DNA from 4 places in the Scopulibacillus cellulosilyticus genome. Region 1 is predicted to be linked to each of the others. Evidence: riboswitches for the same ligand, from Rfam matches in the RefSeq annotation. Region 1 holds a riboswitch; each other region holds the start of a gene.
What was found. Region 1 has a riboswitch for thiamine pyrophosphate ahead of ACFQRG_RS11690 (solute carrier family 23 protein). Riboswitches for the same ligand answer to the same signal wherever they lie in the genome.
Positions count from the first base shown of each region.

Region 2: linked by a shared signal. The riboswitch ahead of thiW (energy coupling factor transporter S component ThiW) and the one ahead of ACFQRG_RS11690 (solute carrier family 23 protein) in region 1 are both predicted to bind thiamine pyrophosphate.
Region 3: linked by a shared signal. The riboswitch ahead of ACFQRG_RS06755 (ECF transporter S component) and the one ahead of ACFQRG_RS11690 (solute carrier family 23 protein) in region 1 are both predicted to bind thiamine pyrophosphate.
Region 4: linked by a shared signal. The riboswitch ahead of ACFQRG_RS13345 (acetylornithine deacetylase) and the one ahead of ACFQRG_RS11690 (solute carrier family 23 protein) in region 1 are both predicted to bind thiamine pyrophosphate.

Region 1 is NZ_JBHTCO010000014.1:77,054-85,342, forward strand. It holds gene dltB (D-alanyl-lipoteichoic acid biosynthesis protein DltB) at 1-518, shown strand, start outside; gene dltC (D-alanine--poly(phosphoribitol) ligase subunit DltC) at 871-1,110, shown strand; gene dltD (D-alanyl-lipoteichoic acid biosynthesis protein DltD) at 1,107-2,288, shown strand; TPP riboswitch at 2,444-2,539, shown strand; gene ACFQRG_RS11690 (solute carrier family 23 protein) at 2,608-3,969, shown strand; gene ACFQRG_RS11695 (LuxE/PaaK family acyltransferase) at 3,953-5,047, shown strand; gene ACFQRG_RS11700 (acyl-CoA reductase) at 5,044-6,513, shown strand; gene ACFQRG_RS11705 (3-oxoacyl-ACP reductase) at 6,528-7,295, shown strand; gene ACFQRG_RS11710 (MDR family MFS transporter) at 7,381-8,289, opposite strand, start outside.
Region 2 is NZ_JBHTCO010000017.1:14-8,302, forward strand. It holds gene ACFQRG_RS13090 (arginase family protein) at 199-984, opposite strand; TPP riboswitch at 1,182-1,295, shown strand; gene thiW (energy coupling factor transporter S component ThiW) at 1,417-1,914, shown strand; gene thiD (bifunctional hydroxymethylpyrimidine kinase/phosphomethylpyrimidine kinase) at 1,917-2,723, shown strand; gene thiM (hydroxyethylthiazole kinase) at 2,741-3,541, shown strand; gene thiE (thiamine phosphate synthase) at 3,534-4,181, shown strand; gene ACFQRG_RS13115 (hypothetical protein) at 4,218-5,309, opposite strand; gene ACFQRG_RS13120 (O-acetyl-ADP-ribose deacetylase) at 5,710-6,243, shown strand; gene ACFQRG_RS13125 (flavin monoamine oxidase family protein) at 6,300-7,802, opposite strand; partial or broken gene ACFQRG_RS13130 (response regulator transcription factor) at 8,021-8,289, shown strand, end outside.
Region 3 is NZ_JBHTCO010000005.1:22,409-30,697, forward strand. It holds gene ACFQRG_RS06695 (DUF2515 family protein) at 1-561, shown strand, start outside; gene ACFQRG_RS06700 (hypothetical protein) at 670-990, shown strand; gene ACFQRG_RS06705 (YppE family protein) at 1,061-1,426, shown strand; gene ACFQRG_RS06710 (hypothetical protein) at 1,464-1,664, opposite strand; gene ACFQRG_RS06715 (hypothetical protein) at 1,714-2,298, opposite strand; gene ACFQRG_RS06720 (spore germination protein GerPB) at 2,397-2,645, opposite strand; gene ACFQRG_RS06725 (spore germination protein) at 2,667-2,888, opposite strand; gene ACFQRG_RS06730 (spore germination protein GerPE) at 2,964-3,341, opposite strand; gene ACFQRG_RS06735 (spore gernimation protein GerPD) at 3,341-3,532, opposite strand; gene gerPC (spore germination protein GerPC) at 3,529-4,146, opposite strand; gene ACFQRG_RS06745 (spore germination protein) at 4,223-4,444, opposite strand; gene ACFQRG_RS06750 (DNA alkylation repair protein) at 4,776-5,036, opposite strand; TPP riboswitch at 5,266-5,364, shown strand; gene ACFQRG_RS06755 (ECF transporter S component) at 5,546-6,130, shown strand; gene ACFQRG_RS06760 (ABC transporter ATP-binding protein) at 6,114-7,586, shown strand; gene ACFQRG_RS06765 (energy-coupling factor transporter transmembrane component T family protein) at 7,610-8,289, shown strand, end outside.
Region 4 is NZ_JBHTCO010000017.1:55,431-63,719, reverse strand. It holds gene galT (galactose-1-phosphate uridylyltransferase) at 1-581, opposite strand, end outside; gene ACFQRG_RS13360 (ROK family transcriptional regulator) at 895-2,133, shown strand; gene ACFQRG_RS13355 (FUSC family protein) at 2,268-4,496, shown strand; gene tenA (thiaminase II) at 4,546-5,220, opposite strand; gene ACFQRG_RS13345 (acetylornithine deacetylase) at 5,217-6,500, opposite strand; TPP riboswitch at 6,644-6,746, opposite strand; gene ACFQRG_RS13340 (ABC transporter substrate-binding protein) at 6,877-8,019, opposite strand.

The sequences.
Region 1 (8,289 bases):
AAGATACGTTCTTGAGTATTGTCATCTATATGTATGCCTACAGTATGTACCTGTTCTTTGATTTTGCCGGCTACAGTAATTTTGCTATTGGCACAAGTTATTTACTCGGGATTAAGACCCCTGAAAACTTTAATAAGCCGTTTCTTAGCCGTAACATCAAGGATTTCTGGAATCGTTGGCATATGACATTATCTTTTTGGTTTAGAGATTATATTTTTATGCGGTTTGTATTTACGATGACCAAAAAGAAAGTATTTAAAAACCGTTACACAACATCCTATATAGGGATTTTTATAAATTTCTTCGTTATGGGATTGTGGCACGGACCTTTTCCGCACTATATTGTTTATGGCTTGCTTCACACCTTTTATTTTATCTTTTTTGATGTATTTGAGCGGAAAAACAAGAAGCATAAATTTTGGCCGGACAATAAGTTGACGCATGTCTTATCTGTTGTGATTACATTTAACTTTGTATGTTTTAGCCTTCTTATTTTCTCAGGAAGACTATTCACTTAAAAAAGGATGTTCAAAAAAGTCCGGGAAACATTGCAGGCGAATTTCTTCGTTGCGTTGCCACTGCGGTCCTCACGTGCCGGGCAATTCTAAGATGTACCTGTGCTCCTGCGCTGCAGCATATTCACAGAGGCATCTCCGACTTCTCGTCGCAACTCGTAGTGTTTCGAGAAGTATCGCTCGTCGATCCGGTCCTCGTGGACTGCCGCGCCTCGAAATTCCGACGCACAGGACGTGCTAGTACTGGCGTTGTCACATGGACGCGACGTTTTTAGCCAGTGTTGGCCCTGTTTGTCCTCCCTTTTGAACACCATTAAAATATAGAACTTTTCATTGAAAAAGGAGACGTATAACAATGGCTGAATTTAAAGAACAAGTATTAGATATTCTTGAAGATGTTTGTGAAAACGATATTGTTAAGGAAAATCCTGATGTAAAAATATTTGAAGATGGCATTTTGGATTCCTTTGGAACTGTCAATCTTTTAGTCGAAATTGAAGATAAACTAGGCATTCCGGTATCGATTTCCGAATTTGATCGCGAAGAATGGGCGACACCTAACCTTATTATTAATAAGTTGGCTGAAATGAAATGAAAAAACCGAGGTATGGCCCATTAATCTTGGCCATCATCATTTTCCTTGCCTTATTGTTTACGCCGGGCAGTGTACAGCATGCGCTTATAAGCAATAAGAAGGTAAACCAGGCGGCAACGAGCTTGGATCCAAATATGTTTCAAGGTATAGCCCTGCAACAAAAAGCAATGGATGATAAAAAATATCTTCCTATTTATGGGTCATCTGAACTTTTGCGTTTAGATCCTTTCCACCCGTCTAACTATTTTAAAGTCAATCCTGACGGGTTCACCCCATTTCTAGTCGGGCGCGGCGGTATGCAGTCACTCGTTCACTTTTTGAACTTTGCATCCATGTCAAATGACCTTAAAAATAGGAAAATTGTCTTTATCCTATCCCCGCAATGGTTTGCTCAACAGGGGTTGGATAGAAAGCATTTTGATCCAAACTTTTCAAAACTGCAGGCCTATGATTTCGTATTTAACAAAAACATAGACCCTTCATTAAAGAAACGCGCTGCCAGGCGGTTACTGCAATTTAAATTTATTAGAAAAGATAAGAATCTGGCTTATTTATTAAAAGGAATCGGTTATAGTAATCAGACAAATAAATTGAAGCTGTTGGGCGAGAAGGCGTATGGAGAATTTGACTATAGGGTGCTCATGTGGAGAGATACGATAAAATCTTTCTCTGTTCATCCCCATCATCCTAATGTTGATCCAAGCTTAAAAAATCTTTCTTGGAAACAGCTCCGTCATCGCGGCGATTTAATGGGTGAAAAAGACAGTACTTCTAACACTTACGGTATTAACAATCATTATTGGAAGAAAATAAAACCTAAATATAGTCATCTAAAGGGATATAGAAAGCATGAAAGGTATTATCATTCACCTGAGTACGGTGACTTGCAGCTTGTGCTGGACTTATTAAAAGAAAAACATGCAAAAGCAATGTTTATCTCTGTTCCAGAGAATGGCCGCTGGTACGATTATGCCGGGGTCCCTAAGAAGACGCGGCAATACTACTATGCCAGAGTCCGCAAGCAAGTAGAAAAGGCTGGTTTTCCGGTGGCGGATTTCTCAAGCCATGAATATGACAAGTACTTTTTAAAGGATACAATGCATCTCGGCTGGAAGGGCTGGGTTTACGTTGATCAAGCGATCAAAAAATTCTACGACAGTCCTAATGGAAAATTATAAAAACGGTGCCTGCTGGCACCGTTTTTAAACTTATGATGATCATTAAGAAACGTCAAAAGTCATCCATTATTAAAATAAAAACCCGAAAAATATTCATTTGATATAAAAAGTTTGACGAATTTTAAACATAGGTGTACGATACAGAAAAAAAGAAAAGTCACCACTAGGGGAGCTTTAAGCTGAGAGAAGTGATTCGACCCTTTGAACCTGATCTAGTTAACACTAGCGTAGGGAAGTGGCGTGGATTTATATTTATACAGTTTGTATATATTGAAGCCACCCGCTTGCCGGGTGGCTTTTTTTGATGGGAGGATATTTTATGCAACAAAAGATAGAAACGGAAGAACAACTTTCGGATAACTCAGGAATAGTCACAGTTGGTTTGGAAGAAAAATTATCACCGGTTCGAGGATTTTTATATGGTTTGCAGCATGTCTTTGTTTCAAACGTTTGGCTTGATCCTGTGTTTGTGACTGCGATGATCGGGCTGTCGTTTGCCTTAGCCGCAAACATGGTGAATGCCATTTTTATTGCAGCGGGCTTGGTCACGCTTGTACAGGCAACACGGCTTGTACGATTACCTGTTGTTCAAGGTCCGTCGGCCGCTTTTGATTCACTTATGATATCTGCCGGAAAAGCTAACGGATTGGCAGCTGCCGGCGGGGGGATTGTGTTAAGCGGAATCATCATTTTTATATTAGCTATTACGGGCTTGCTTGGGAAATTGAAATCTTTTTTTACAGCAGTCGTATCCGGTTCAGTGATTTTAATTGTCGGCGTTGCACTATCCGGCTTTACACTGTCACTTTATTTAGGAGGGGACCCGGGATCGAAAACTTTTCTTGATGGAAAAACGCTGACAATCTCAGTTGCTACTTCATTAATTGTCCTGTTTTTATCTGTATTTGGGACAGGCATGCTTCGTTCGTATTCTTTTCTCATCGCTCTAGTTGCCGGTGATGTTATCGCATTTTTGCTTGGGGAAGTTAATTTTTCTAAGGTCGCAACAAGCGGTTGGTTTGGATTGCCCCATATACTTCCTTATGGTGCGCTTAAATTTGACTGGGTCTCATTTGGGACATTTTTCTTTGCGTATATTGTGGCAGTATTTGAAGCTATGGGTGTTTATCATGCTGCGGCAGAAATGGTGAACGCCCCGTTAGATAACAAACGGATTCGAAAGGGATTTGCCGGTGAATCGATTGGTTCAATCATTTCAACGCTTATCGGCGGTTTCCCGACGACAGGATTTGGCCAAAATGTCGGTTTGATCCGATTAACGGGCGTCGGCTCACGGCATGCGGTTAAGGCAGCCGGGATTATCTTTCTTGTACTTGGTTTTATTCCTAAGGCGGGAGCGATGCTTGCTGTGACGCCTGACGCTGTTGTTGGCGGGATCTTTTTGCCGGCGGCTGCATCGCTTATTTTTACGGGTATTAATATTCTTGGAAAAATGAAGAAAACTGAAGCGAATTTCATGATTGCAGGCTTGTCGATTTTATTATCCATCGCGCTCCCAAACTATTTTACCAATGTTCATGGTTTCTTAGGGAAATTCCTTAGCAACACGATTTTAGTAGGTGCCGTTACTGCTATTTTGCTGCAATTAGTGTTAGTCAATATTCCTAGCTGGTTGGGGATAAATAAAGAAAGAGGGAAAAATAATGAGGAAAGAATCTAAAGAAATAACCGAACAAATCTTAACTTTTATTGAGGAGTCAAATGAAGAAGAATCACGATTCAATGAGCTGGCTCTAAAACTATTTACCTATCAATTTAAGTTTAATCTTCCTTATAAGAAGTTTTGCCAAAAGCGAAGGAAAACCCCGCTGACAGTAAAAAATTGGAGGGAAATACCGGTTATACCAATTCAAGCGTTTAAAGAGCTTGTGCTGTCTTGCGAACCGGCTGAAGAGGCTGAGGCCGTTTTTATGACAAGCGGAACAACAAATGCTGAAAAACGCGGAAAAAATCATCATCCTTCTTTGCAAGTCTGGGATGCTTCAATGATGACCGGCTTTAAACAGTTTGTCGTCCCTGATGGAAAAAAGAGAGCCATTTTTGTTCTTTCACCGGGAGAAGATTTGAATAAAAACTCATCGTTGTCACGGTATTTAACAATGGCGGTAAAACATTTCGGCAATGAAAACAGCCGGAATTTCTTTAATAAAGACGGGCTGGATATGAATAGTTTGGTAAAGGCACTTAAGGAAAGTGAAGAAAGGAAAGAACCCGTCATGCTAATGGGAGCTTCCTTTGCTTATGTGCATTTTCTTGATTACTGCAAGGAGCATGGCAACCGGTTTAAACTTGCATCCGGCAGCAGGCTGTTTGACACGGGAGGTTTTAAAGGTCAATCCCGTGAGGTAAAAAAAGAAGAGCTCTATTTATCCTTCGAGGAAACATTCGCTATCAGTCAAAAAGATTGCATTAACATGTACGGTATGACCGAATTAAGCTCGCAAATTTACGATCAAAAATTTGTGTTCCGTGACCGGCTGAATACGAAAATGTCCAGCGCTTCCTGGTTAAAGACGCTTGTCCTCCATCCTGAAACGCTTGAACCGTTAAAAGACGGTGAAATTGGAATTCTTGCTCATTATGATCTGGCAAACTGGAATTCTTGTCTCGCAATTTTAACTGAAGATATGGGATATAAAACAGCGGATGGTTTGACTTTGCTTGGCCGGGCTGAAGGGTCCGAAGCCCGGGGATGTTCAATATCTGTTGATCAATTAATGGAGGCTCAGCAACAATGATAGATAAAGAGGGGGCGCAAGTGATAGACGCTTATTTTGTGCCAAAAGGGTTTCAGTTAACATCGTTCACCGAACGGATTTATGAATCAGAATATGAGAACTTAATTTTACGGTTCCCGGTGTTTTCCAGCGGAGATATATCAGAACTCTCTCAAACAATTAAAGCTAATCGGCGAAACTGTCTCCTGAATTTAAAAATAGCAGAAGTTGTTGACATCATAGATAGCGCTGTACAGAAATGGCTGGATCCAAATTATCCTTTTAGGCAATTGGCAGAAAAATGGCTGCCGGTAATCACAGGCTATCATAAAGAAATGATTCGTCTTGAATTAAAACGGTTTATGCGGACATTTCGAAAAAAAGAACTTCTCCGTTTTCTTGACGAAGAATTCGATAACCCCGCAGTGCTTGATGAATTTCGCCCCCGTAAAACAGGTGGTTTTAGCAAGGCATACGGCCCTAAGCTCATTTTTCATATTTTCTCAGGCAATGTTCCGGGGCTGCCTATTTGGAGCATGATAATGGGACTGCTTATTAAATCGGCGAACATAGGAAAAACCTCGTCTTCTGAACCGTTAATGCCTGTTTTGTTTGCACAGACATTGGCCGAAGTCAATCAGGATTTCGCTGATTGTCTTGCCGTTTTGCCATGGAAAGGCGGAAACATTGAACTTGAGGAATCAGTGATTTCTGAGGCTGAAGCTGTAATTGTTTACGGATCAAGTCAATCTGTCGAAAAGGTAAGAAGCCGGGTTCCGGACCATAAGTTATTTTTAAGTTACGGTCATAAAATAAGTTTTGCCATGGCAGGTAAAGAAGCACTGACCCCAGACCGTTATAATCAGGTAGCCCATCGTCTGGCAGAAGATATCTCGGTTTATGACCAACAGGGATGTGTTTCTCCTCACTCTGTTTTTATTGAGGAGGGCGGTGCTGTTTCTCCCAAGCAATTTGCGCAGCTCTTAGCCAAAGAGCTTCAGCGCTATCATGAAAAGAAACCGAGAGCCGAGATTTCAAATGAAGAGGCACTTGCCATTCGTGCCGTCCGCAGCAAATATGAATTTGAAGCGCTGAATGAATCGGAAGATGCTGTATATGGCAGTTCAGAGGGGACAAGCTGGACAGTCATTTACCATAACAAAACTGCCTTTGCGGCCTCGCCGTTGAATCGGACTGTCCATGTTTTTAAATGTACAATTTTAGAAGACTCCATTTCATTTTTAGAACCGTATCGGCGCTATTTACAAACGGCAGGTGTTGCTGTAGGTCCCGAGAGACTGTTTCGGCTTGCCGAACAGCTGGGCGAAGCGGGTGTGAACCGGATTTGTTCAATCGGAGAAATGCTGCATACTCAACCCGGATGGCACCACGATGGACAGCTGAACTTCCTTGATTTAATCAAATGGACAGATATTGAAAAGAATGCGGAACAAGATGCTGAGAATTATGATCCAGATGCTGAATAAAGGAGACGTTTAAAATGGATTTTACAGGAAAAATTGTTCTTGTAACCGGTGCGAGCCGCGGAATAGGCGCTGAGATTGCTAAAGCTTTCGGCAAAGAAGGTGCATCCGTCATTGTTAATTACTTAAAAAGTGAAGCAGAAGCTAAAAAGGTCAGTGAAGAGATTTGTCAACAAGGCGGGGAAGCTTTGCCGATGCAAGCGGATGTCATGAATGAAACATCAGTCAAAGCAATGGTTAACGAGATTGCAGATTCATTCGGAGGCATTGATGTTGTTGTGAATAATGCCCTTCCTCATTACACTTTTAACCCAAAAACGCGGAAAACGGCATGGGAGATCGAGTGGGAAGACTACCAGAGACAAATAGACGGCGCTGTTGGCGGAGCATTTCATGTTTGTCAAGCCGTCATGCCTCATATGAAAAATCAAAACAGCGGCCGTATTATTAATATTGTTACAAACTTAATCGACCTGCCTCTGATACCTTATCATGATTACACTTCCGCAAAAGCCGGGTTGCTTGGATTTAGCCGTAATCTTGCTGCAGAATTAGGCAGGTTCGGCATTACAGTAAATTGTATAGCTCCAGGTTTAACTTATCCGACTGACTCAAGCCGTGAAACAAAAGAAGATGTACGGGAAGCTATCACCCGGTTAACGCCGATGGGCAGACTGACGACTCCAAAGGACATTACTGGGAGTGCGCTGTTTTTTGCCTCAGAGTGGGCTTCGTTTATAACTGGACAATGTATTCGTGTTGATGGCGGATTAGTCATGGGTTAAGCCGCCATTCATTAGAAAAATATAAATGCAGTCATTTTAAAATAACTGAGGCAAAAAAAACAGGGGAATAACCCCTGTTTTACTATTAACCTCTTACCACCTTTTTACGCCTGCTGGTTTCTCTGCTCCCGCTCTCTTCCTCCGGAGGGGAAGTTTTCTTTAAAAAGAAAGCTAAAATGACCCCAATAATTGAAAGTATAGTGATCACCATAAAGGCAACATTAACGCCATGAATCATTGGATTTGAAATACTTGGATCATGTTTCGCAGCCTCGCCTGTTGTTGTCATGACTGTTACAATAATCGCTGTTCCAATCGAAGCGGAGACTTGACGCATTGTATTATTCATTGCTGCACCGTGCGGGATTAACCGCTTAGGCAATTGATTTAAGCCGGCTGTTGTCGCGGGCATCATCACCATTGCCAATCCAAACATCCGAATTGAATAATAGATGGCGATAAAAGCAAACGATGTAGACGTCGTTAAGTTTGCAAAAGGCACTGTTGTCAGGGTAACAATGATTAATCCAATAATCGTCAACCATTTTGCTCCAACTTTATCAAAAATTCGACCCGTGATCGGTGACATCAAGCCCATGACGAGCGCTCCCGGTAAAATGGCTAATCCGGATTCCATAGCTGTATAGCTTCGCATATTTTGCATATAGAGCGGGATTAATGTTTCTATCCCTATAAGGCCCATAAACCCGATCATCCCTATCATGGTGGTCAGTGTAAAAATGAAATATTTAAATACCCTGAATTCCAGCATAGGGTGGTCGAGCCGAAATTGTTTAAGGATAAATATCACTAAAGCAATAACGCCAATCGTTAAGGTGAGAATGGTTGCAATATTCCCCCAGCCGTAATTACCTGCACTGGTAAAGCCGTAAAGCAATCCTCCGAAACCGAACGACGATAGAATAATAGATAAGATATCAACTTTCGGATAGGTCTGCTCTGTAACGTTTTGCATAGCTTTAATAGAAATGCC
Region 2 (8,289 bases), on a different contig from region 1:
TTGCCGGAAAAGTAGTGCGGTTGGCGAACCTTTCAGTGCCCTTTGAAGGGCTGGCCAGTAACAGAGGCTTTCAGCCGCAGAGCAAACCACCCGTTTTCACGGGTGGTTTTGATTAATGGTTATTTATACTTAATTTAGGTTCAGGATAATTATTTTAATAAATATATTAATAAATAGTAGTCTTTGTGAATTTAAAAATCAGTGATGAGCATAAATTTTCGAATGAACTAAAGCATCTAAAATCTGATAATTGGCTTGTTCATTTTTATGAATAATAGATTGGTTCTTTGGATTAAAGGCATCCACGGGTGACACAGGCCATTCCCCGCAAATATCAATACCGGCGACATGTTTAAAAGCGGCGACTGAAGTGATGATTCGAATCAAATCCTTCAGAGTCATATGTCCTTGATCCCAGTTAGTTTCAGCATAGGCTGAATCGAGTACGTCTTTATCAATGCTGATATAAACAGTATCTGTTTGAATGAGTGAGAGAATGGTTTGCAGCTCGGTTAGCGGTAAATGTTCACTTGAAAAAATATGAATCTTATGCCGGAGTTGAGTTGGCAGATGACTGGGAAAGGAGGTATTTGGACCAATAATAATAGCTTTTTCCAGCAAGGGAAGGTTTAAAGCGGCATGATAGACCCATGAACCGCATGATAACAGCGAAGGTGCTGATCCCTCCATTAAGTCGGTGTGATGGTCAAGAAGTATTAACGTGAAAGGTTCCTGGATTTCTGATAGTAAGGCATAAGAGACATAATGGTAATTTCCGTTGCCTATCAGAGTAATCCCTTTTTCAGTGCGATCCTTTATGGCGTTTGTAATTTGATTTAATGAATCTGGTTCACAATAAAGGTTAGTATGTTTAATGTCATATAAGTCAATCCAGTTATGAGGAAAGTCTTGACACAACTGATTTTGAACAACATAACTGCCATCAAAATTTAAGAATGTAATGTCATGATGCAATAACCCCATAACACACTCACTTCCTTTCAAAAAAGTAGAATGCAAGGAATGCTTTATTAATACTATTTTAAATCTATTCACAAGAGATGCAAATATTTTGACTTATTAACATTATCCATGTTATCCACAAGTTCAAGGGGTCTGACCCCTTTACTTGAAAAGAGCGGGCTTATGTGTTACTTTTAATCTGAAAATAATTAAATATATGATAGCACTGGGGGAGCTGGATAAGGCCGGCTGAGAGTAAGACCTGCAAAGTCTTAGACCCTTGAAACCTGATCTGGATCATGCCAGCGTAGGGAAGTCGCGGTTCTTTGTATGTATATTAAAAGGCGCAAATCCTATTCTGGGAGTTGTGCCTTTTTTACATAGCTTCGGAATACACTTCGATCTTTTCACCTGATTAGTTCCTCTAGTGCGTTAAGAAGGAGGCAGTCGCCGGTGTCTGCTCGTAAATTAACGTTTTCAGCACTGTTTATTGCCATCGGAACATTGACAAGCAATATGATCTTTATTCCGATCGGCATGTCTAAAATAACGCCCATCCAACACATTATTAATGTCTTATCAGCGGTTGTTCTTGGTCCCGGTTATGCGGTTGTCAATGCCTTTATGATTTCTTTATTAAGAAATTTACTCGGAACGGGCTCATTGTTAGCCTTTCCTGGCAGTATGATCGGTGCGTGTCTGGCCGGTGTATTGTATGTCATAACAAAAAGGAAAATATTTGCTGTTTTTGGTGAAGTCTTAGGAACGGGTATCATTGGAGCAATAGCTTCTTTTCCAATAGCCAAGTTTCTTCTCGGGCAAAATGTGGCAGCTTTCTTTTTCGTCGTACCGTTTTTAATGAGCACTGTTTGCGGCAGCTTGATTGCCTGGGTTGTGCTCACCGCTTTAGAGAAAAATCGTTCAATATCAAAATACTTTCCAATGAGGTGAAAATGATGAAAACAGTTTTAACAATAGCAGGTTCGGATTCCAGCGGCGGCGCCGGCATCCAAGCTGATTTAAAAACTTTTTCAGCACACGGCGTTTATGGAATGAGCGTGATTGCCGCAGTAACAGCGCAAAATACACAGGGTGTGCTGGCTGTTGAAGATATTTCTCCAGATATGATAGGTAAACAAATTGATGCAATTTTTACCGATATCCCGGTCCATGCCGTGAAAATTGGCATGGTATCAGACAATGCATCTATTAAAATCATTGCCGATAAACTTAAAATCTATCAGCCGGAATATATCGTTCTTGATCCGGTCATGGTTTCTAAAAGCGGTTATGATTTATTGAAGCCGGAAGCAAAACAAGCGCTAATAGAAGAATTACTGCCTTTAGCGACAGTGATTACACCGAATTTAAAAGAAGCAGGTGTCCTGATAGATCAATCTATTACCGACCTGCAAGAAATGGAACAAGCAGCGGAAAAAATTTATAACTTTGGACCTAAGGCAGTCCTTATTAAAGGCGGACATTTAGAAGGCGAGCCGGTGGATGTTCTTTATGACGGGAACTCGTGGAAGCATTTTAACGGCAAAAGAATTAACAAAAATAATACTCACGGAACCGGATGCACGCTGTCTTCAGCCATCGCCGGCAACCTCGCAAACGGACATACACTGGAAGAGGCTGTTTTAAAAGCCAAGACTTATATAGAAGGCGCAATTGACCATGGATTAGCCATCGGCAAAGGCGTTGGACCGACGAATCATTTATATCAATGGTTTCCGGAGACAAGCGTTATTGACTAAAGAGAGGGGCTTCTGTTATGGATCAAATCTATGAACTTTTTAATAAAATAAAAGATAAACAACCGCTCGTCCACCATATTACTAATAGTGTAACAATTAATGACTGCGCAAATGCTACCTTGGCTTTAGGAGGGCGCCCGGTCATGGCGGACAGCTCGAACGAAGCGGCTGAGATGGCGGCGCAATCATCTTCTCTTGTCATAAATATAGGCACTTTGGCGGAAGAAACTGTCGAATCGATGTTAAAGGCAGGAAAGGCAGCTAATGAAAAAGGGATTCCTGTCATCTTTGACCCTGTTGGTGTTGGAGCAACCGCTTTTCGCAGCGACTCAGCGAAGAAAATTCTTGCTAATGTTGATTGCTCTATTATTTGCGGGAATATGTCTGAGATTAGAACGTTAGCCGGATTGCCTTCAAGCGGACAAGGGGTTGATTCAGGCGACAGCATGGAAGGGGCTGAAGCTTTAGCCAAGAAACTTGCCAGCGAGCTAAAAGCGACAATTGCTATTACAGGGGCGATTGATGTCGTATCAGACGGTGAGCATACTGTTCGTATTCAAAACGGCCATCCAATGCTTGCAAAGCTTACAGGAACCGGGTGTATGACGAATTCATTGATCGGGGTTTATGCAGGAACGGATAATAAACCGTTCGAAGCCGCTGCGGCAGGTATTTTAACCATGGGACTTGCCGGTGAAACGGCTCATCAAAACTTAAGAGCAAATGAAGGTACGGGGATGTTCAGAGTCCGTTTGTTTGATGCGTTCTCAACCTTGACTGTTGAAGATCTTAAGAAAGGGGCACGTATCAATGGCTAATCAAAATGTAGACTACCGTGTGTATTTAGTAACGGAAAACTATGATTCCGGGCACCACAATCAGTATATGAAAAAGATAAAAGAAGCCCTTGACGGCGGGATTAGCCTATTGCAGCTAAGGGCAAAGCATGAATCATCTAAAGTGTTTTACGAGCTCGCAAAAGAACTCAGGGACACGGCGGCTTCTTACCATGTTCCATTGATTATTAATGATCGTGTTGATATCGCTCTTGCTCTTGATGCTGACGGTATTCATGTGGGGCAGGATGATCTTCCGGCAAGTATTGTCAGGGAAATTATCGGACCGGATAAAATTTTAGGCGTTTCCTGTTCAACTGTTGAAGAAGCGGTAAAAGCAGAACAAGATGGTGCAGATTATCTTGGTGTCGGTTCAGTCTTTCGAACAAAAACAAAAGGCGATGCGACGCTGATTGAACTTGATGAACTCACTCGTATCAAAGAAAAAGTATCAATTCCGGTTGTCGCTATCGGCGGGATTACACAAGATAATGTAAAAGAACTCCTTGATCGCAATGTCGATGGTGTTGCTGTAGTTTCAGCCATTCTTTCGCAAACGGATGTTAAAAAAGCAGCAGAAAAATTGAATGATAAAATGAAAAAGGCAGGAAGTCTATTATGATGACTTCCTGCCTTTTTCTTATCTCAATTTTACTTCTTATTGATAGTTTACAACAGCTGGTGATGGATCCAGCCGTAAAACCTGTTTCGGAGAAAGAAGCGGCTGATCTTCATGATAGAAGAGCTTAAATCCTCCGTACTGGTTCGTTTGTTCTGTAACCAGCTGATGGTATTTATATTTCTTATCTTTGGCTCTCCCGAAACCATCTGAGTTCTGAACGACTTCAACATGTTTAGTCGGTTTTATAAGCGATTTATTTTTGATGATGCCTTTTTGAAATTCGTGTACCATGACAATCTTATCCGGCAAGTTATCCTTTTTTACAAGATTGTTTATGTATTTAATAGCTTTTTGTATGTTTGCGCCATTCACATGTCCGAGGTCCTCGCCCGGTACCTGCCCTTTTCCGACGTGAAATTCGGTATCTATGGCTAAATGGACATTCGGCATCTTAAGATAAGGTTCAAGTTCCTTGACTTCGTTCATAATCGAGTCTCGGCCAAGCTGAACGTCAAGGATTAATAATGCCTTGTTATCTTTAGCAAGTTTGGCGTAACGCTCAATGATTTCTTTTGAGGTATGAGAGATATAAAGTTTCTTTGGTCCTGGATCCCGCTGTGCAACTGAAGCGATCAGCTCAATTGTCGGAACAGCCGGCCGGGATGGATCAGCATTAGAATAGGCTTGAGCCTGTTTTTTAAGTTTCTTCATCATCTCTTCTGGAGAACTTTCACCTAGGACACCCATTTTATTAGAGATAGGCGTGCCATAAAAGGAAACAAGCCTGTATTTCTTAAGAGGGCCGTTGGATAAGTCCTTTTTACCTGCCATCAGCGTTTGTCCTAAAGGTACTTTTCTTTTGTGATTGGAATTTTGATCTTTTGATGATGCTTTTCCTTTCTTAGAGTCTGCAGAGAAATCCTTTAGAGGCTTTGCATCTTTTGACGGAGGAACAGGGGCATAAGGTGTTTCGGGTTCCTTATTCTCATTAAGTGCAGATGCTTCTTTGACTGTTTCTTTCTTTTTATTTCCGCCATTTGCACTGCCGTTTACATCCTCCGTTTGTCCACACCCTACCAATGCAAAAATTAATAAAGTGATTGGGATCAGCGAGACATATTTTTTCACAGCTCACACTCCCTTTCAGAAAAAATAGTCTTTAAGTCAATAAGGTAAGTGAAATGATTATTCCTTAACTAAGGCGGGTGAATAGTTATTGACTGTATGTCCATTATGTAAGAAAACATCAAATTCTGTCAATCATTGTAGAAAAAACTAAAGGTTTTCAAGTGAAAGAATAATTTATAATAAATGGTACGCCAATGCCGGCGGTTTACTCAAAAGAAGCATTGCCGCCTCTTGTCGCAGCTTGCAGCAGATCTAGAAGCAATGCTTGGCTCCTGCGCAAAGGTTTCCAAAAGGGCTCTAACAAAGTTTGTCATAAAGCTGGGAAGGGATGTAATCATGTTGTTGTTTTGTTGACATTTTAAATCGAAGATAAGAAACTATGCCTAAAGGGGATGATCGAATGACAGCTATTTCGGAAAAAATCCATGTTGTTCAAGGGGATATTACCAGGGTAACCGTCGATGCCATTGTCAATGCGGCAAATAATGGATTACTTGGCGGCGGGGGCGTCGATGGGGCGATACACCGGGCAGGAGGCAGTGAGATTCTGGAAGAATGCAAGAAGATTAGGGAAAAGCAAGGCGGCTGTCCAACGGGCGAAGCTGTTATTACAACAGCGGGACGTCTTAATGCAAAATATGTCATTCATACTGTCGGACCCGTTTGGCAAGGCGGAAAACACCAAGAGGCGCAGTTACTTAGAAACTGTTATCAAAATGTTTTGCAGCTTGCTGATCAATATCATGTTGAAACAATTGCATTCCCAAATATCAGTACAGGTGTTTATCATTTTCCGAAACCGTTAGCGGCAGATATTTCTGCAGAAGAAGTGTCATCCTACTTAAATGAACATAAGCAAAGCAAGATTAATAAGGTTCTTTTTGTTTGCTTTGATGAAGAAAATTATCGTTTGTTGCTTGAAAAAACTAATTAGTTGTTTAATAGTTGGCCGCCAAACTGCATGATTGAGTTATGGCGGCTAAATCTTATTCATTTAGCCGCATGATGAATCTCAAACGCAGTCCGGATGCCGGATTCTATTGCGCCTTCGATCCAATTAGGATCTGATGATGTTTGTTCGCCGGCAAAGTGAATTCTTCCTTCCGGTATTGTCATATAAGGCAGTAATTCTGTTTGTTGTTCCGGCTTGAAAAAAGTAAAACCGCCGCAAGAATTTTTATCCAGAAGCCAGCTCTTTGATATACCAGTGACAAATTCTTTATAGACGACATTCCCGTGAATAGAAGCTAAATTGTTTAAAGCGTGATAAACACGTTCTTCATTTGAAAATGCTATCCATGGTGATGCATCATCACCCCATGTATAACTGGCAATAATGACGGCTGGACCGGAACTTCCAATCCCGTTACTTGGATAATAGACAAAGCGTATTGGCAAATCAGTGACTGTCTTCCCGCCGTATAAGCCTTCTTTTTCCCAGAACCTGCTTTTAAATTCAATCGCAACCTTGGAAGCATTCATATAATGAAGTTCTCTTATAGCCCTTCGCTTTATATGTGATATAGAATGATAAGGTTGAATATCAATGAAGCGCAAAGCTGGAAAGGGAATCGTAACAATGCACCTGTCCCCTGTAAAGCTTTTATTTTCAGAACCTTGCTTTGAATTGACAGTAACACCGTCATGTTGCTGGGTAATGTTAACAACGCGATGATTAAATAAAACGTTGTCTTTTAACTCAGGGAGAAATGCCTTTGGAAGCAAATCATTGCCTCCGGTAATTTCAAAAAAGCGCTCTATTGGCAGAATCGTTTGATATAAACGCGATGAAGGACTTAAAAAAATCATCACATCTCTCATTGAATGGATAAAAGCTTGTTCGAGTAATCCTTCTAGGTCCAAAAGGACACCAATCATCTCTATAGCGCCTTGTGAAAAGCTTATTCCGGGAGGATGAGGCGCATATTTTAAAAAAGATTGCATCGAATATTTATCAAAATGCTTAAGAATAATAGGCCAATTTCGGTTAGGATTTTTGTTAATAAAATCTGTAATAGGTTTTAAGGCTTCGTATATCAATAAGTCAGCGGTTTTGCCCTTTTCATGAGGAGATACTGGATATTGAAGAATATCGGGATTTTGTTCATATTGTTTTACCCGTGTTTTTATACCGTTTACATAAATAAGATCTTCAGGTGTCGCATTAATAAATAAATTGGTTGGTAAATGAAACCTTTTAATATATTCTAAAACTAATACATGTGATTCCGGTATTCTTAAAGCGCCCATGTTGGGATAATGTCCGCGGCTGAATGGTGATCGATAAGTCATAACCCGCCCGCCGATTCGATCGGTGGATTCTAAGATTTTAACGCTGTGGCCGGCCTCTTTAAGTAAAGAAGCGGCTACCAGTCCCGATATACCGGCGCCGATAATGACGACTTTCTTCGGTGAAACTGTTTGATTTAAACCGTGTCGAATAATGGAAAGCATTTGCTCAAGGGACAGTTGAACTTGATGTTTGTGAACCATGCCTTACTCATTCCTTTCCATTCTAGATATTGGAGGTTGAAGCTTGAAGGCAGGGTGCGGAGACTTTATATTCTGATATTTAAGCATTTATGGCCAATCGAAAACATACGTTCAAGGGAACTAATGACATATTATTCTCCTCTAATGTGAACTATGCTTTTATAATGTGATCGATATATTGAAATAATAGGTTTTTGAAGGGTAAAAGGAGTGTGCTTATGTTAAAAATTATGATCGTTGAGGATGATGAAACGATTAGAGATATTGTTTATGAGAACATGAAGCGGTGGGGATTTGATGCTTTTTATGTTGAACAATTTGAAGACGTTTTGTCATTATTTATTGAAAATAAGCCGGAACTTGTCCTTTTGGATATCAACTTGCCTGCATTTGACGGTTTTCACTGGTGCCAGAAGATTAGAGAAGTGTCCAATGTGCCGATTATTTTCTTGTCATCCCGGGATACCGGTATGGATATAATTATGGC
Region 3 (8,289 bases), on a different contig from region 1:
GATAAGCGCCGTCTTTGTACAAGCCAAATTGTTAATGAACAGCAAGTCATTGAAAAGCCGGTTATTCAACAAAGCTTTTTTCATAACAGGGTTTTTAACCGGTTATTTTTTAAATTTCAAGAATGGCTGCATCAAACAGCAGTCATTTTTCCGACTGTTGAAGGTGCTTTATACGGCTTTTCTGTTTACCGATTTACACATGTAGAAAAGAGAATTGAATTTGGTAAACAGCTGTCATGGCTGCTGTTTGAGTCTCCAGTTTCAAAGGAAATCCAAAAATTTGCTTTAACCGTAGAACCAACCGGATCACGGATAGATTATGATCAATTTCGACAGGAGACAACTACCTATTATACATACTTAAGAAGTTTTTACAATCCTGTTAAACATCATTTAAGCGAAATAAACGATTGGTTTAACGGTGAAATAAACAATAAATGGTTTGATAACCCAAAATTCTTACCTTATGACATCAGCCATTGGTATGTAAAAAAACAAAAGCAAATTGAGAAATTAGCAGCTCTTATGTCATTGTTTTGTCGAATTTTAAAAAAAGAATGAGAAAGCCACCTTTCTTTGATGAAGAAGCACTTCTTTTGTCAAGCCGGCAGGACGTTCACCAGAAAGAAAGAACTATTTAAGTTAAGAAACCAACGGGAGTTGATGGTCATGAAAACGAAGAAGCATATTGAAGAAACTTCTTATGGCTTATCAAGAAAAGAATTAGATGTTCGGATGGATTTTCTGGAAGTCAAAATGGATCAGTTGGAGAAAAAAATTTCTAATAAAGCAGATGAGATTGTATCCATGCAAATATTACATCATCGTCAGGAATTAGAAAATATCTATTATATGATTCATCAGATTGATCAACAAATCAGATTAATTGATCGGGAGCTGACGAGATTTACTAAATTGAATGGTATTTTTCCCTTGCCTAATATGAAAAACCGCCATTTACCGGTATTGAAAGAACTGGTCGGTTCTTAAGCAGCAATGGTTGTTAAAGAAATGTCATAATCCTTTTCTTTTGGTACGATAGAAGAGGGGGGTGACAGCAGTGGACAAGGAAAAAATACAAACCCTAAGACAATTAACAAGACTGCTGAAGGAATATAATCAAATGGCGTATGAACAATTTGTCAACCGGACCCGCAAAGAAGGTTATGAAGTTGATTTTTATGGTGCAGTCAAGCCATTTGCAGATAAGGTTCTTGCCGCAGCTGATCAATGGAAGCCATTGGCTCTGGAATGGATTAATAAACAGCATCCAAAGTATGTTTATCATATACAAATTAATGATACGTATGATAATTTGACGATAACCTCTGTTACAGCATTTCAAAAAGATACGCGCCGCCGCCGTTTTTTGGAAACGATAAAAGCGGTGGATTATGTGCTGGATGCAATGTTAAATCAACTATAAATAACCCTTCTGTCGTAATAGACAGAAGGGTTGTTTTTTAATAAATCATTAAAAATTTTATAAATATAAATATAAAATATGGGATACCTAAAAATAAGATGATTTTGAACATGACATTAGTTAGTTTCTCAAGGAGGTCTTCTGGTTGAAATTTGTTAAAACTTTTTATAAATGTTTTCGCGGCATCTGTGAATGAACGTTTAGGTTTAGCCTTTTCCAATACTTTTCCAGCAATCATTATTTGTCCTCCCAATGTGTTTATTTAATACATCATATGGTTGTCCAAATCAGATTATGCTAATTTTAATAGAAAAAAACTCGCCATTGCGAGTTTTAATAATGTGGTTAATATCTTTGGGAGCTAAGTCGTTAAACCGTGTAAAACCGCCGGATAAAGCAAAAGTTCGGCCATTAATAAGCGGGTATAATCCTTGCCATCCGCCGTTTAACTGATAATATGGCGTGCCTGGAATTTTTTTTAAAAAGGTTAGATACGTACCGTTTTCAATAGCGCCAGGATATAGATTATTAAGCGGATTCTCAGGTTTAGGTAAAGGATAAATGCCTGTTGTTAATAGATGAACATCGTGTTGTTCAGACCCTTTGTATACTGTTTTAACGGATAAAGGCTGTACATAGTTAATAAATTTACCAATGTCTGTATGACGCCCTGTATTGAATTGATAACTGACACCTTGAATCTCAGCTAAAATAATTAAATCGGATGAAGCAATCAAATCCTGACTGGTTTTTAATTGCGCGCTTTTTATAAGATCATGATGGACATTAAAGGCTTTTGATACATGAGCCTCCCCAATGAATAAAATAAGAATTAATGCTGGAAAAACCATTAAACGTTTTATAACTGTCATGCAGGGATCATCTCCAACAATTTATATTTCTTATATATGTTGTCTCAATTTCTATATTTTTAATCAAAATTATCTTATCCGCCAGAATGACAGTTAATTTAAGTTGGTGCAGGAAGAGGCACTAGAATAGGCTGAAGTGTTTCACTTGGTTGGGGAGCTTCTCCTGGATGTGTTATTTGACCCGGCAAGGCAAGTTGAGGTGCTGGTTGTGTGAATCTTCCTGAATTATAGGCATTAGATACAGGCTTAATCATTCCGGCACTGCCAATTTGTAATACAGATGAATTTGATAGACCATTAATTCTTAATTGATGAATATGAATGTCTTGGTTAATAAAAAAATTCATATGGAACGCTCCAATAAAAAATTAATTATTAGCCGCATTACTTCCGTCTGCAAGATCTGAATCGAAAGTATTTGTGCTGTTTATCAGATTATTTGTTTGTAAAAAGTCGCCAGTACTTAACGCACCTGATCCGGCATATGTTTTCGATGTGCTTTTAGGCGCAATATTTAATGAGTCGCCGACGTGAAAAACGGCGCCGCTGCCTATACTGTTGATTTTAATTGGTCCCGCAATTGATGGCATATCGAAACATCCTTTACACCTATTGATAAATTTATTCTATGCCGGTGAATGGTTAAATGTTAGATTAATGAGGTCTCAGTCAGGCGGATTAAAAAATTGCCGGATGTTTTTAACCCGTGCTTCAGTGTAAACATAATCTGTAGAACCAACATCTATAACAGAAGCCGTAGATACACCGGTTATTTTAATATGATTGACCTTGATAAAAGGATCTTCATTAATGACATTTGTATGAACAGGTTCGTAAATATTGGCTTCAAGCAATGGTACATCAAAAATATAATGATGCTGATTAAGAATGGGGTCATTTTTAGGGTAAATTGGATATTCTCTTTGGATGGCAAAAACTTTTCCGACTGGTGTGACCCGCTTAGAATCACCAACCTCAAGGATTGAACTTAAGGAAATGGTGTTAATTTTTAGCGTGTCTACGACTGAAGTTCTAACCGGCACTACCGCACGACCCCCTGAGCAGCATATGGTGCGAGCGCTTCACCGACGATCAGTGATTCTGCCGGAGTATCGAAAATGGACGATGATCCAATTGTTTTTGCATCGCCAATCAGTACGACAGAAGCCGTTGCCACACCGATGATCCTTATATTGTTCACGCATAATTCCTTATTAACGACATTAAAATTCATTGTGAATCACGCCTTTTTTTAGGAAGATAATCAATAAACATACTAAATGCCTTTCTAATGTCATCATGCAGCTTTTCATTAATGACATCAACTAAATCTTCCCGATTATCAAGATATTGCTCCTGGTATTTAGATAAATAATATTGAGCCCGGTTATTAAGCTGTTTTTGAACATCATTAATAATAAACTGCCGATATGTGTCATCTAAAGGATAACCTTTTTCTTGCTCGATCCCGCGTAAATCTTCAAATGCTTGCTCTCTGAAATACTGATTCAGAAAATGATTAACATCATTCATAACCGCTGAGGAAGGATCAATGGGTTGTTCCGGCGCATGAATGGTTTGGTCATTTATTGTAAAATCGTCCAGATCCTCCATATCTTTATTTGGGTTTAAGCCAATATTCAAAGTACCCTCAAGCGTGTCAATTTTTAATTGGTCAAAAGAATAATTGACAGTTAAAGGTTGTTGTTTTTTTAAGCCGTCCATATCTGTTTTCATCGTTTTAATCACTTTTTCTAATTCCCGAATGCGTTTTTCCTGCGTATTCATCTTACCGTGCAAATGTTGTATAATTTGTTGCCATTGATAAGGCTGTTGGTAATTCACCATCGCTCACCTCTCTATTTAAAGATATGCAGTAAATAGGGGGGACGATGACCTGTGAAAAAGAAATTTTAGAAAAGGGCTATACATTTAAGGCATTTCCCTGGTCAATAAGATCGGGATCTTCAACCTGAGTTGAATTTGGTGCATTATGAATAACTAATCTGTCTCCAGTGTTAAAAGAACCAGCCCCGGCAAAACTTTTGGAAAAAGCAAACGGCGAAAGATTATAAACATCACCGACATTCAAAACAGAGGAGCTTGACATGACACTAATTTTGATTATACCGACAAGAGCAGGCATATGAATAACATCCTTTTGCTGATTTCCTTACATTAGTCTATGAAATGGGCGAATAATTGTTAAAGAAAACTTGCCGGCTTGTAAACCCTTTAGACACGGACCGGGGAGTTCAGTACCTTTAAATTAAACTGTTTTAATGAAAAAAACCAGCCGACAGCTGGTTAAAATATTAATGATTTATCCCGGTGCAAGCGTCCGTAAAACTCCCGCCTCAAAACTTGAGTTTAAACAATGAAGTTTAGGCGGGAGATAACGGACGCTAACCCCCCGATAAGTTCAACTAACCATCAGTGGGGGGATGAACAAAACCCCCACTGATGGAAGTTTCACTTTATAGACTTTCTTTATTTTGTGCGTATTCTGCACGTTTAATAAAAGATTGTTCATCCTCTATTAACCCGCAAACACCGCACTGGACCTTTTGTTCAGGTCCATTATAGGGCAAATGAATAGGGTCCAAATGATCCATGTTATATTCCTCGGTTATTTCTCCGGTATTCGGATCCATTTTAACTGCCTTAGGTTTTTGCTCGATAATATTGAAGCGCGTTTTATTTGTTTTACAATTTGGACAAAGGTAAGGATGAGACATTAAAAAAAACACCTCCTTATTTCATTTTTTGCAAAAAATTAAAAGATTATTAAAGAAAACTTGCCGATTGGCAAGCCTGTCACTTTATATGTTGAATATGATCGAATGAAGAGAAATTTTAAAAAGCAATATGAAAAATTAAGAAAAAAATATGTTTTTAAAATAAATCTTTATATTGAAAAATGTTCATGTTTGTAGTAACGTGTTAATAAATAGAAAAATATTCGATTTGTTCCACTAGGGGTGCTTTTCGCTGAGAGGGGCTTATGCCTAAACCCTTAGACCTGATCTGGATAATACCAGCGAAGGAAAGTGGTAAAAGTAACTGTCTTTCTATTGACAGGTGACCTTGTTAACTTATGCCGCTTTCCAATACCGGAAAGCGGCATTTTTTTATATGACGGTTATTGGAAAAAGGGTATCTGAAAAGGCAGTTTGCTATTTTCACGAAAGGACTGCCTCGCAGTTATTTAATGGATCAAAGGGACAAATCCGGAGGAGGAAAATTCGTGAAAAACAATCGTAAGTTAAAGCTCACAGACATTTTGGTGACAATTGTAATCGCATTAGTATTCGGTTTGATTTACAAACTGTGGGGCCCGGTATCTTATTTATTAAAACCATTGGGACTGCAAATTGATCAGCTTGTATATGGTATGTGGTTTATGGCCGGGCCGTTTGCGCTATTGTTAATCAGAAAGCCGGGTGTCGCCGTATTGGCAGAGACGGCAGCCGCCTTAGGAGAAGTTTTATTTGCCGGTCAGGGAGGAATTGTTGATTTTTATTACGGTTTTTTGCAAGGTCTTTTTGCTGAGATCGTATTCTTTGCTTTCCGTTATAAGAAATTTAATCTTTCTGTGGCCGTTTTTTCTGGAATGGCATCTGCTCTTGCGTCTTTTATATTGGACTTAGGTTTTGGTTATTTATTCGAGCTTGCCGGCTGGAATCTTGTTTTAAATATTATTTTCCGTTTTATTGGCGCAGGATTGATTGCAGGAGCATTTTCTTACGTGCTTGTTAAAGCTTTAGAATCAGCCGGGGTAGCCAATATCGTCAGACCGGTTTCAAAGGATGATTATGATGTCCTTAATTAATACCCAATATGGTGTCACAAATTTGCGCTTAGCTTTTCCTAAGGAAAAAGAAATGCAGTTTAAGGATTTGTCTTTTCATTATAAAAAAGGTGAAAAAATTCTGATGCTTGGTCCGTCCGGCTGCGGGAAATCAACACTCATGCAGGTGCTGTGCGGTCTTGTTCCGGAGCATATTGAGTACCCTATGAAGGCAGATGATATCAAACTTCCTGAAAAATGGGGCTATGTTTTTCAAGATCCTGATTCGCAATTTTGCATGTCGTATGTTGATGAAGAAATTGCCTTTGTATTAGAAAATCTTCAAGTCCCTCGTATAGAAATGCCGGACATGATTAAAAAGTATCTTAATAAGGTTGGACTTCATTTAGAAGAAACGCATACGCCGATCAATCAATTATCAGGAGGCATGAAGCAGCGGCTGGCGACAGCTTCCGCGCTTGCCTTAGATCCTGATACCCTGTTTCTCGATGAGCCGACAGCGATGCTTGACCCGGAAGGTACAGAAGAGTTATGGCAAATGATTCAGGAAGTTGCCGCTGATAAAACAGTCATTATTGTTGAGCATAAAATCGACCATGTTATTCATTTCGTCGACCGGGTCGTTTTATTCAATGATGAAGGAAAGATTATTGCCGATGGGGAAGCCGGTACTATTTTTAAAGACTATCAAAGTAAACTTGATGACTATGGCATTTGGTATCCGGGTGTTTGGAACCAAAATTATGGAAATGAGCCTTTGATGATAGAGTCTCAAGACACCACGCCGTTGCTTCAAGTTGAAGATTTTACGGTTTACCGTAAGAAGACGCCTAAAGTTCATGTACAGGAACTGTTGGTATCATCCGGGGAATGGATTACAATCATTGGCAAAAACGGAGCAGGAAAAAGTACTCTTCTTGAGGGTATCATGGATTTACTGCCCAACAGCGGCAACTGCCGTGATCTTTCTAACGGGGGTTCTTCGGGAATGACATTCGTCTTTCAAAATCCTGAGTTTCAGTTTGTGACGGATAAAGTGATTGATGAGCTCGAATATGGACTCAAAATGAAAAAAGTTGATCATTCAACCATTAATGAGCGGGTCAATCAAGCCCTTATACAATTTTCACTTGCAAATCAAATCAATCAGCATCCATATCAACTGTCGATTGGGCAAAAAAGACGTTTAAGCGTCGCTTGCGCATTACTTGAAAGCCCAAAGATGATTTTATTAGATGAACCGACATTCGGCCAAGATGCAAAAAATACTTTTGCCCTTCTTGAATATTTTGAGAAGTTAAGACGAAATGGCACAGCTGTTATAATGGTTACTCATGAAATGGAAATCGTAAAACGCTTTGCTACCCGAATATTAGAGATTGAAGACGGCAAATTGAAGAAAGATTTGCTGACAGCCCGCGGACAATTCATGTTAAACAGGACAGAAAGCATTTATTTAGATGCAGTTAAAGCTTAGTTAGAAAGGAGATGGATAAAGAATTGTTAACTTATCAAACATGGCTTTCTAAAGTCAATCCCTCACTTAAGTTTCTAATTATTGCTATTTTATTTATTGCTGTTCTCATGGTTCACAACCTTAACACTATGATTTGGATGACAAGCTTATTTTTTATTTTATATCTCGTTTTTAATGGATTTAATATGAAATTGTCTTTCTGGATGTTATTGCTTTCTTTTTTACTCGCTATACTTAGTTCGACAACAATGATTTTCTTTGGTCAAGGCTCACATATATTATTTCAATGGCATTTAATTGTAATATCTGAAGAAAGCTTGGCTAGGGGGCTTCATATCGGGCTTCGAACTTTTCTATATGCTATGTTAAGTCTCGTTTTTGCCTCAACAACAAAACCGGTACTGTTTTTCTATTCTTTAATGCAGCAGCTTAAATTGCCGCCGAAATTTGCGTACGGTTTTTTAGCGGCTTTCCGAATTCTTCCTATTATGTATGAAGAGTTTCATATTATTAGAGCGGCAATGAAAGTTCGCGGCATTGAAAAGAATAAAGGGCTGAAAGGACAATATAATAAGGTCAAACGCTATGCGATTACGCTTTTAGCTCAATCAATCAGACGTGCGCAAAGGATGGCTGTTGCCATGGAAGCGAAGCGGTTTTCTCTTGCGGCAAACCGGACATACTACTATAAGGTACCGGTAAG
Region 4 (8,289 bases), on a different contig from region 1:
GCTTCATTTTCGAGAATAACACGTTGTTCAAAACGTTTTTCTTCAGTAATCATATCGTCAAACATATTTCGATTATTTTTTTCATAATATTTTTGACAATTATTCAGTTCGGTTCTTACTTTTAACGGAATAAAAGGATAAGCGTAAATTTGCCCATGAGGATGCGGCATCGTCACACCAACCTCTTCCCCGCGGTTTTCAAAAATCATCACGTACTTATGTTCAGGATCGTTATCTAATTCAGCAAATGTATCCGTCCAAAGATCAACCAGTTTGTACATATGATTCCGGGTAAGGTCTGGTATCGTTGCATAGTGGTCTGGAGAATATAGGACAACTTCGCATTTCCCTTTAGCTTCTTTTGTTTTATAAAGTGATCCTCCAACATTATCGGGCTCCGGCGGATTTGGAGAAAGTACCGGAAAATCATTATGATAAAGATGGACATCATAATGGTCGGGCACTTGCCCCGACCCTGGACAGAACGGACAGAAATCTTTAGGCATTTGCGGACGGTTTTGCCGCTTTGCCGAAACCATTGTCCAGTCGTCAAGTAAAGGATTATATCTTAATTCAGCCATTAATGACCCTCCTCTTTTAGGTAGCGCTTTCTTTATTAAGATTTCTAAAACTACTATCATTTACTCTTTTAGTAAGATAAAATAGTTCAGCCGACACTTTATTAATTAATTTTATTTACTTTCATTATAGGACCTATAAACAACATTATCAATAGCGCTGTTTACTATTTTATCAGTAAATTTCCATTTTACTCAATAAGCAGCTAGAGTTATAATTAAAGAAAACTTGCCCATTGTTAAGACTAAAGGCATATACAGAATCTTAGTATAAATTAATTTATTTTTGTTTTAATCGTTCATAGGAGTGGTATCAATGACACAAAAGCTATTAGCCGGAAGCTTCCAATTAATGAAATCACTTAACCGCTCATTAATTTTAAATAAAATAAGAACTGAAGGCCCTATTTCACGCGCGGAAATTGCCAAACAGACTAAGTTAACGCCCCCAACAGTCAGTAATATTGTTAAAGAATTAATTGATTCTGATATTGTTATTGAAAGCAACCAAGGAGAATCAAGGGGCGGAAGAAAACCGACAATGCTTATTATAAATGCAAAAAATTTCTTCGTCATTGGAATTGATGTCAGCCCAACCTCCATTTATTCCGTCATAACCAATTTGAATGCCGGTATCATTGACTCAGTTTTCATAGATATTATTCATCCGGTCACAAATGAAAGTCTTCTATCATTACTATCAAACTCAGTAAAACAGCTTCTTAATCAAAATAAACAAATTAATCATGAACATATTTTAGGTATTGGTGTGGCCATGCACGGCATTGTTGATATTGAAAACGGTATAGCCATTTATGCCCCGGGGTTGAAGCTCCGTAACATTCCAATTAAAGAACATCTTGAATCTGAATTTAATATGACTGTTAAAATAGAAAATGATGCCAACTCGATGGCTTTGGGTGAAGCATGGTTTGGAAATGGCTATGATATCGGTGACTTTGTCTGTGTTAATGTTGGCCAAGGAATCGGTGCAGGCATAATTATTAATGGGAAGTTACTTCACGGAAATGAATTCTTAAGCGGAGAAATCGGTCACATGACCATCGATATTGATGGACCTAAATGCAGCTGCGGCAATTACGGCTGCCTTGAAGCATTAGCGGCAGGACCTTATATCGCCGAACGTGCCAAGAAACAGCTCGTTATGGGTGAAGAAAGCATGCTTATAGAAATGACGGACAATAATCTTGATCAATTGACAGGTGAGTTGATTAACCAGGCAGCTTTACAAGGCGATCAATTTTGCATTAAATTGCTTAAACAAACGGGAAAATACCTTGGCATCGGGTTAAGCAACCTTATCCATATCGTAAATCCAAGCTGCATTATTATGGGCGGCGGTGTAACAAAGTCAGGCGACATTCTTTTAGATAGTATTAAGGATACGATCAGCCAAAGAGGGCTGACCGATCAAGCTAAAGCAACTCAAGTTATGCTTACAAAACTCGGTGATCAAGCAGCGGTTATTGGCGCGGTTTGCCTCATGCTGGTTGAGCTGTTCTTTACCGAATCCCCACACAAAAACATACTTTAAAAAGTTATAAAAGCCGTTCCCGCTTGGGTCCGGTTTTTTTAGCTTTTTTCCGTAAACAGAAAAAGTTCATTGACTGGCTCTCATTTTGTTTTTCATATATCATAAAAGGTATGAATTTAAAATGGATAAACTTTTTGGCTGTTCGTCGTTGGATTGATCGAATTTCCGCCTCAGATCCCGGACGAATGCGTCTTCAAAAGGCACTCAGAGTCACATTTGCGGTTGCCTGTTCTGTCCTCAGCATGCTTTTTATCGTTAATACTTTCGCAAAAGGAGAGATAACAGCCGCCATTTTATCGGGCATCATAAGTCTTATGAGCATTACAGCCGTCAATGACGATACAATGGCAGAACAAAAAGTCACCACGTGTCTCTTGCCTTTGTCTGGGGGTATTTCGGTCACAGTAGGTACATGGACGTCAACTTTTAACCATGTGATAGATATTGTATTACTTATTGTTATTTTTTCAGCCTTTTATTTACAGCGTTATCGTTCACGTTATTTTTCTTTATGTATGGTCTCGTTTTTTTCCTTATATATATCCGTTCTCTTGCACGTTAAGTTTGACCAGCTCCTTTTATTTTTAATTGGTATTATTATCGGTGTTGCGTCGGCTTATTTGTCCCATTTTATTCTATTCAAAGAGCGCTCCGATAGGACGTTAAAACGCAGCATGGCTTCATTCCATATTCAAGTTAATTTAACGTTTGACATCATGATTGATATGATACAGGATTTAAAAATTAATTGGCTCAGGCTCAACCGTCTTAACAGACATATCACAAAGTTAAACGCATATACGAGAATGCTGTCAGGTGAACTCCATTCCACAGAGCCATCTCGAATATGGCCCGGCATTCGCTCCCAGCACCTGCGAGTGTATATTTTTAATGCAGAAATGTTAATAGAGACATTATTCTCAGCGTTAAAACGTTTAAAGCTATTACACGCATTTGAAAATGATGTGATCAGAAAATCACTGCTAAATGTCGTCCGTTCGTTACGCTATTCGGATGTGCAGGAGGATGATTATGACCATTCGCATTTAAAGGAAGCTGAAAATGCTGTTCGCGAGTTAAGGGCATATTTAGACCAATTTCATCACAAAAATGATGAAAATCAAGACTGGTTGTATTTAATCAGACGCGTAGAATCGATTGCAAGCCACCTTATTGAAGGCGCCAACCGTATGCGCCAAATTAGAATAGAAAATATAAACAAAGAGAAGCTTAAATCTTTTTTAAACATCGAGAATTCTGAGAGTGACGAATTGGAGTCAAGCAACAACGAAAATGAAAAGGGGATGCGGGTATCCACAAAGAAAGCCGTCCAGGCCGCTATTGCCTGTGAGCTTGCAACAATATTTGGCTATCTTTTGTCGCCTGCTCACCAGTTCTGGGCATTACTTTCTGCGTTTGTCGTTCTTCTTGGAACCGAATCGGTAGGGAGAACGTTTGTCAAAGCCTTTCATAGATTTATTGGTACGCTGATTGGAGCGGTTTGCGGATTCTTTTTCGCTCATCTTGTAGACGGGCGTACGGATTTGGAACTCTTACTCTTGTTCATTTGTATTTTTATGGCTTTTTATCTCCTTGATATTTCATATGCACTGATGACTTTTTGGATGACAATGGTCTTAGCAATCATGTATAATCTTTTGCTCGGCGGCGTTAATGAACAATTATTAACCGCACGTGTTATTGATACACTTGTGGGAGTCGGCATCGGATTGCTCGTTTCCGTTCTTGTCCTTCCTATAAAAACTCGGGATAAAGTCTCCGATAGAACCGTAGACTTCCTGAACGGCTTAAAACTATACCTTAATGGTTTTATTAACAAATTAATAGATAGTGATCAATCCGCTTACCTTGCGGATATGGCATTGGAATTGGACGAGAAACTTCAGCAAATCAGGGATGAAGCAAAACCGCTTCATAACACACCCGGTGCGTTAGGGAGATCCGGCATCGAACGAAGGCTGACCGTTCTAACCGCCTTGAATTATTATGCAAAACATCTCACAGCTTCTACAAACACAGAAGGAAAGATCAGAATCAATCCCTTTTTACAAAGGACGCTAATACAGGTTAATCAACGGTTACAAGATAACCTTGATACTTTAAATAAGCTGATGATAGGAAAAACATTTAAAGCAAGAGTATGGAAGCTTGAAAAAGAAAGAGAACAAATTGAACGTTTTCCTGAACAATCATTTCGTGGAAACAGCAATCAAGACCAATTAGTTTATGACTTATATTACATTTGGCGTATCAATTCTTCCATCGTCTCCTTAGCCAAAGATTTTGGCGCTGAAGTCATAACGACAATTCCATCTTCCTGCGATAGAAGCCCTGAACGGTAATGCCGTCCAGGGCTTCTATTTTTAATTCATTTTTTTAACATACCGCCTGTCATATTGGCCATTCATGCTGCTCATAGACCATATTCCAAAACATATACTCATAACGGGATGTCGTTTGAAAATGTTTCTCTAAAACTTGAAGTTCAAATTCCGGCTTTCCATTCGTCTGTTTATCAAGACATTCAATCAGCCATTGACAAAGCTCCCCGAAGTCATCTGATGCATACATTTCAATCCACTTTGCGTAAGGGTTCTTGGACAATGACTCTCCATTATAGGCATACAGTTCCTTTCCGATTTCCCAATAGCTCCACATGCACGGAAGAAGACAAGAGACAAGTTCAGAAAGTGAACCGTTTTGGGCAACATGGAGCATATAGCGTGTATATGCTAAGTTGATAGGCGTTGGTTCGGTTCGCTCCAATTCCTCTCTTGTAATTCCAAATTCCGATGCATATTGCCTATGTAAATCCATCTCAGTGTTGAATGTTTCGTGCAGAAGTCTGGCAAACCACCCCATTGTTTCAATATCTCTTGCTTTTATAGAACCTATTGCAAACAGCTTGGCATAGTCGATTAAATACACATAATCTTGTTTCATATAATAGGCAAACGTTTCTTGAGGTAATGTTCCATTTCCGATCCCTTGGACAAAAGGATGATCATGGATTTTCGCCCAAATAGGTTCGATATTTTTAGATAACCGTTCTGTAAATGACATCATTCTCTCTCCTTTCGTGTGTTGCACCAATCAGCAATAAAACACGCCATTGTTTTTGTAAAATCCAGCAATTCATGAATACTCACTTTTTCATCTACTGAATGGGCATCTTCTAATTGCCCCGGCCCATATGTAACGGCAGGAATACCGGCTCTTCCAAGCCACCCGGAATCGTTGACAGATGTTGACATACCTATAACAGCTTCTTCATTTGTTACTTTCTTGTGATGATTGCTTAAACGAACAACTGCTGGGTGATCCGGGTTAATTTCCAACGAAGGAAAAATCTCTCCGCGGTCTTCGATCATTGATTTGCCGCCCCAACGAAATTCCGGTGGATTCTCTTTTAGCCATGGGTCTGCCAATGCTGTATTGTATAAATGATCCTCAATTTCTTTTATCACCTCTTCATACGTTTCATCAGGATAAAAATGAACGGTAATCCACAACTTACACTCATCTGCAATAAAGGCCGCATGTCTCCCTCCTTCGATGACAGCCGGATTAATCGTATTGATCCCCGGCGGAAACCCTGGATAACTTTTTGTAATCGACCAATGGCGTTCCAGTTCTTGTAAACCCTGAATGACTTTCATCATTTTTTCTATGGCACTGGCTCCTTTAATCCCGCCGCCGGCATGAATCATTTTAGACCTGAGGCCATCGTGGAACGTTTGTTTACTTTTTACAGTTATCCACCCGGTAATGACACCGCCTTGTCCTTGGATATTTAAGTGACTTGTGTCCATGACAATCGCAAAGTCCCCCGTATAACCTTTTTCAGTGCAAGACAAAGTGCCCGCTTCACCAACCTCTTCGCCGATGACGGATTGAAATTGCAAGTCTCCTTTTAGCTCTATACCAAGTTCCGTTAAAAGCTTAATCGAAAACAAAGCGCAAGCAAGTCCTCCCTTCATATCCGCTGCACCCCGTCCGTATACATATTTATTTTCTTTTCTTAATTGAAAGGGTGAACTTGTCCAATTTGAATCATCTCCGACCTCGGCTACATCTATATGGCCATTAAGAATTAGACTATTATAACGGTCTGAATCTGTTCCTTTTCTAATACCAACAACATTTGGATCACCGGGGAACACATCCCATTTTTCTGTTTTGAAATTTAGGTGTTCCAAGTAATTTTGGATAAATAATTGAGCTTCTGTTGTATTTCTTGCCGGCGGACTAACCGTTGGAAAACGGACTAATTCCTCTAACAATTGTAATAATTCATCTTGAGTTTCCTCTAATTTTATTTCAATTTGTTCTGTTAATGTTGTCATAATAATATCCCCTCCTGACAAAGTTTATGAGAACGAGGACTTGCGGCCGCGCACATATCTGTTAAAGTAAACTTGCCAATTTATAACGCAAAAAACCACTCTTTTTAGCATAAAGAGTGGTTTAAATACATTGATCAAGCCTAAATGGCAAGCTTCCACTTCCCTACGCAGGTATTATCCAGGTCAGGTTCGAAGGGTCTCAAACTTAAGTTTGATCTCAGCCTGTTGGCTCCCCTAGTGTTTAAATACTTATCCAGTTATTATAATATTAACATAAATTCATAGATTCTAAAGATCAATTTTTTAGGGCAGTCATTGGATATTCCTTAAAGTCATTACAATTATCCCCGTATTTAACGCCTAAGGAGTCATTTCATTATTTATAGGGCCCTAATACTTTCACTGCCTCTTTAGCCAACGAGGTATCAACGGCTTTGTTAACATTTACGTTTCCGTCAATGCCTCCGCGTGATTTATACCATTTATATTGATCTTTAATATTATTAACAAACATTTTACCATTCGGGTCTAGGCCTATCACGCTGACTTTGTTCCATATTTTTGGATCTTTAAGTGATGTATTCTTCGTCATGATGTCTATGATTTCTTTTTTATTTCCTTTTCCCTTAACGAATGCATCATTATAATCCCTGACGCCTTTTAAGTAAGCTACCATAAACCTTAGTGCAACAGCATGCTCATCATCAACAAACTTCGGCGATCCAAGTACCATGGCAATTTGAGCTTTTGGTGCATAATCTGTTGTGTCCCCGAAACGATAATGGATACCTTCCGCTTCGCCTTGTGTAATCATTGGTTCGATTTGCAAAGCAGCATCAATTGTACCGTTACTGATTGCCGATACCATATTGCCGAAATCAGGCATTAGAACAAAATGAACATCTTTTCTTGAAAGTCCCGCATGCTTCAACATTTTTGAAAAAATATAATCATCGACCCCATTTTTTGTAGAAACAGCAATTTTTTTGCCTTTAAAATCTTTATACGATTTTATTTTGTTTTTCATCTTTTTACTTACCACGAAGGAAAAGTAGGATTGGCCTTTCAAATTATGTCCTTTGTCGGCAATCATTTTGACATCTATTCCCTGTGCCATCGAATTAAAGAAGGATGCGGAAGAAATACCGCCTGCAATATCAACTTTACCGGAAGCGAGCGCCGGCAGCATATCATCACTGTTAGAGAACTTAGCAAATTTGATTTTAATATTGTAATCTTTGAAATATCCTTTAGCATTAGCAATATAAAATCCCGCAGCAGATGCGGAATCATCCTCCGCAATGACCACGGTGGTCGGCTTCTTTAATGGTTTTAAATTGCCATCCACCGGTTTAGCCTTAGTATCCACAACATTAGATTGTTTTTCTTTTGACGAATCTCCCCCCTGGCAGCCACTTATAATCAAAACAAACAACGGAATCACTAATAAAGCGGCAAGGAATTTCTTCCACACCTTACATGCCTCCTCTAGATGATGTTCAAAAAGTCCCGGAAACATGGGGCAAATACTAAGATGTCTCTGTGCTCCTGCGCGAGGATTAACGATGAAGCTATTCATAGCTCGTCGCAGTGTTCAAAGATGAATATTCTAGTAGACCGTGCTCTGCGCGAGGATTATCGATGAAGCTATTCATAGCTCGTCGCAGTATTCAAAGATGAATATTCTAGTAGACCGTGCTCCTGCGCGAGGATTATCGATGAAGCTATTCATAGCTCGTCGCAGTGTTCAAAGATGAATATTCTAGTAGACCGTGCTCCTGCGCCGCAG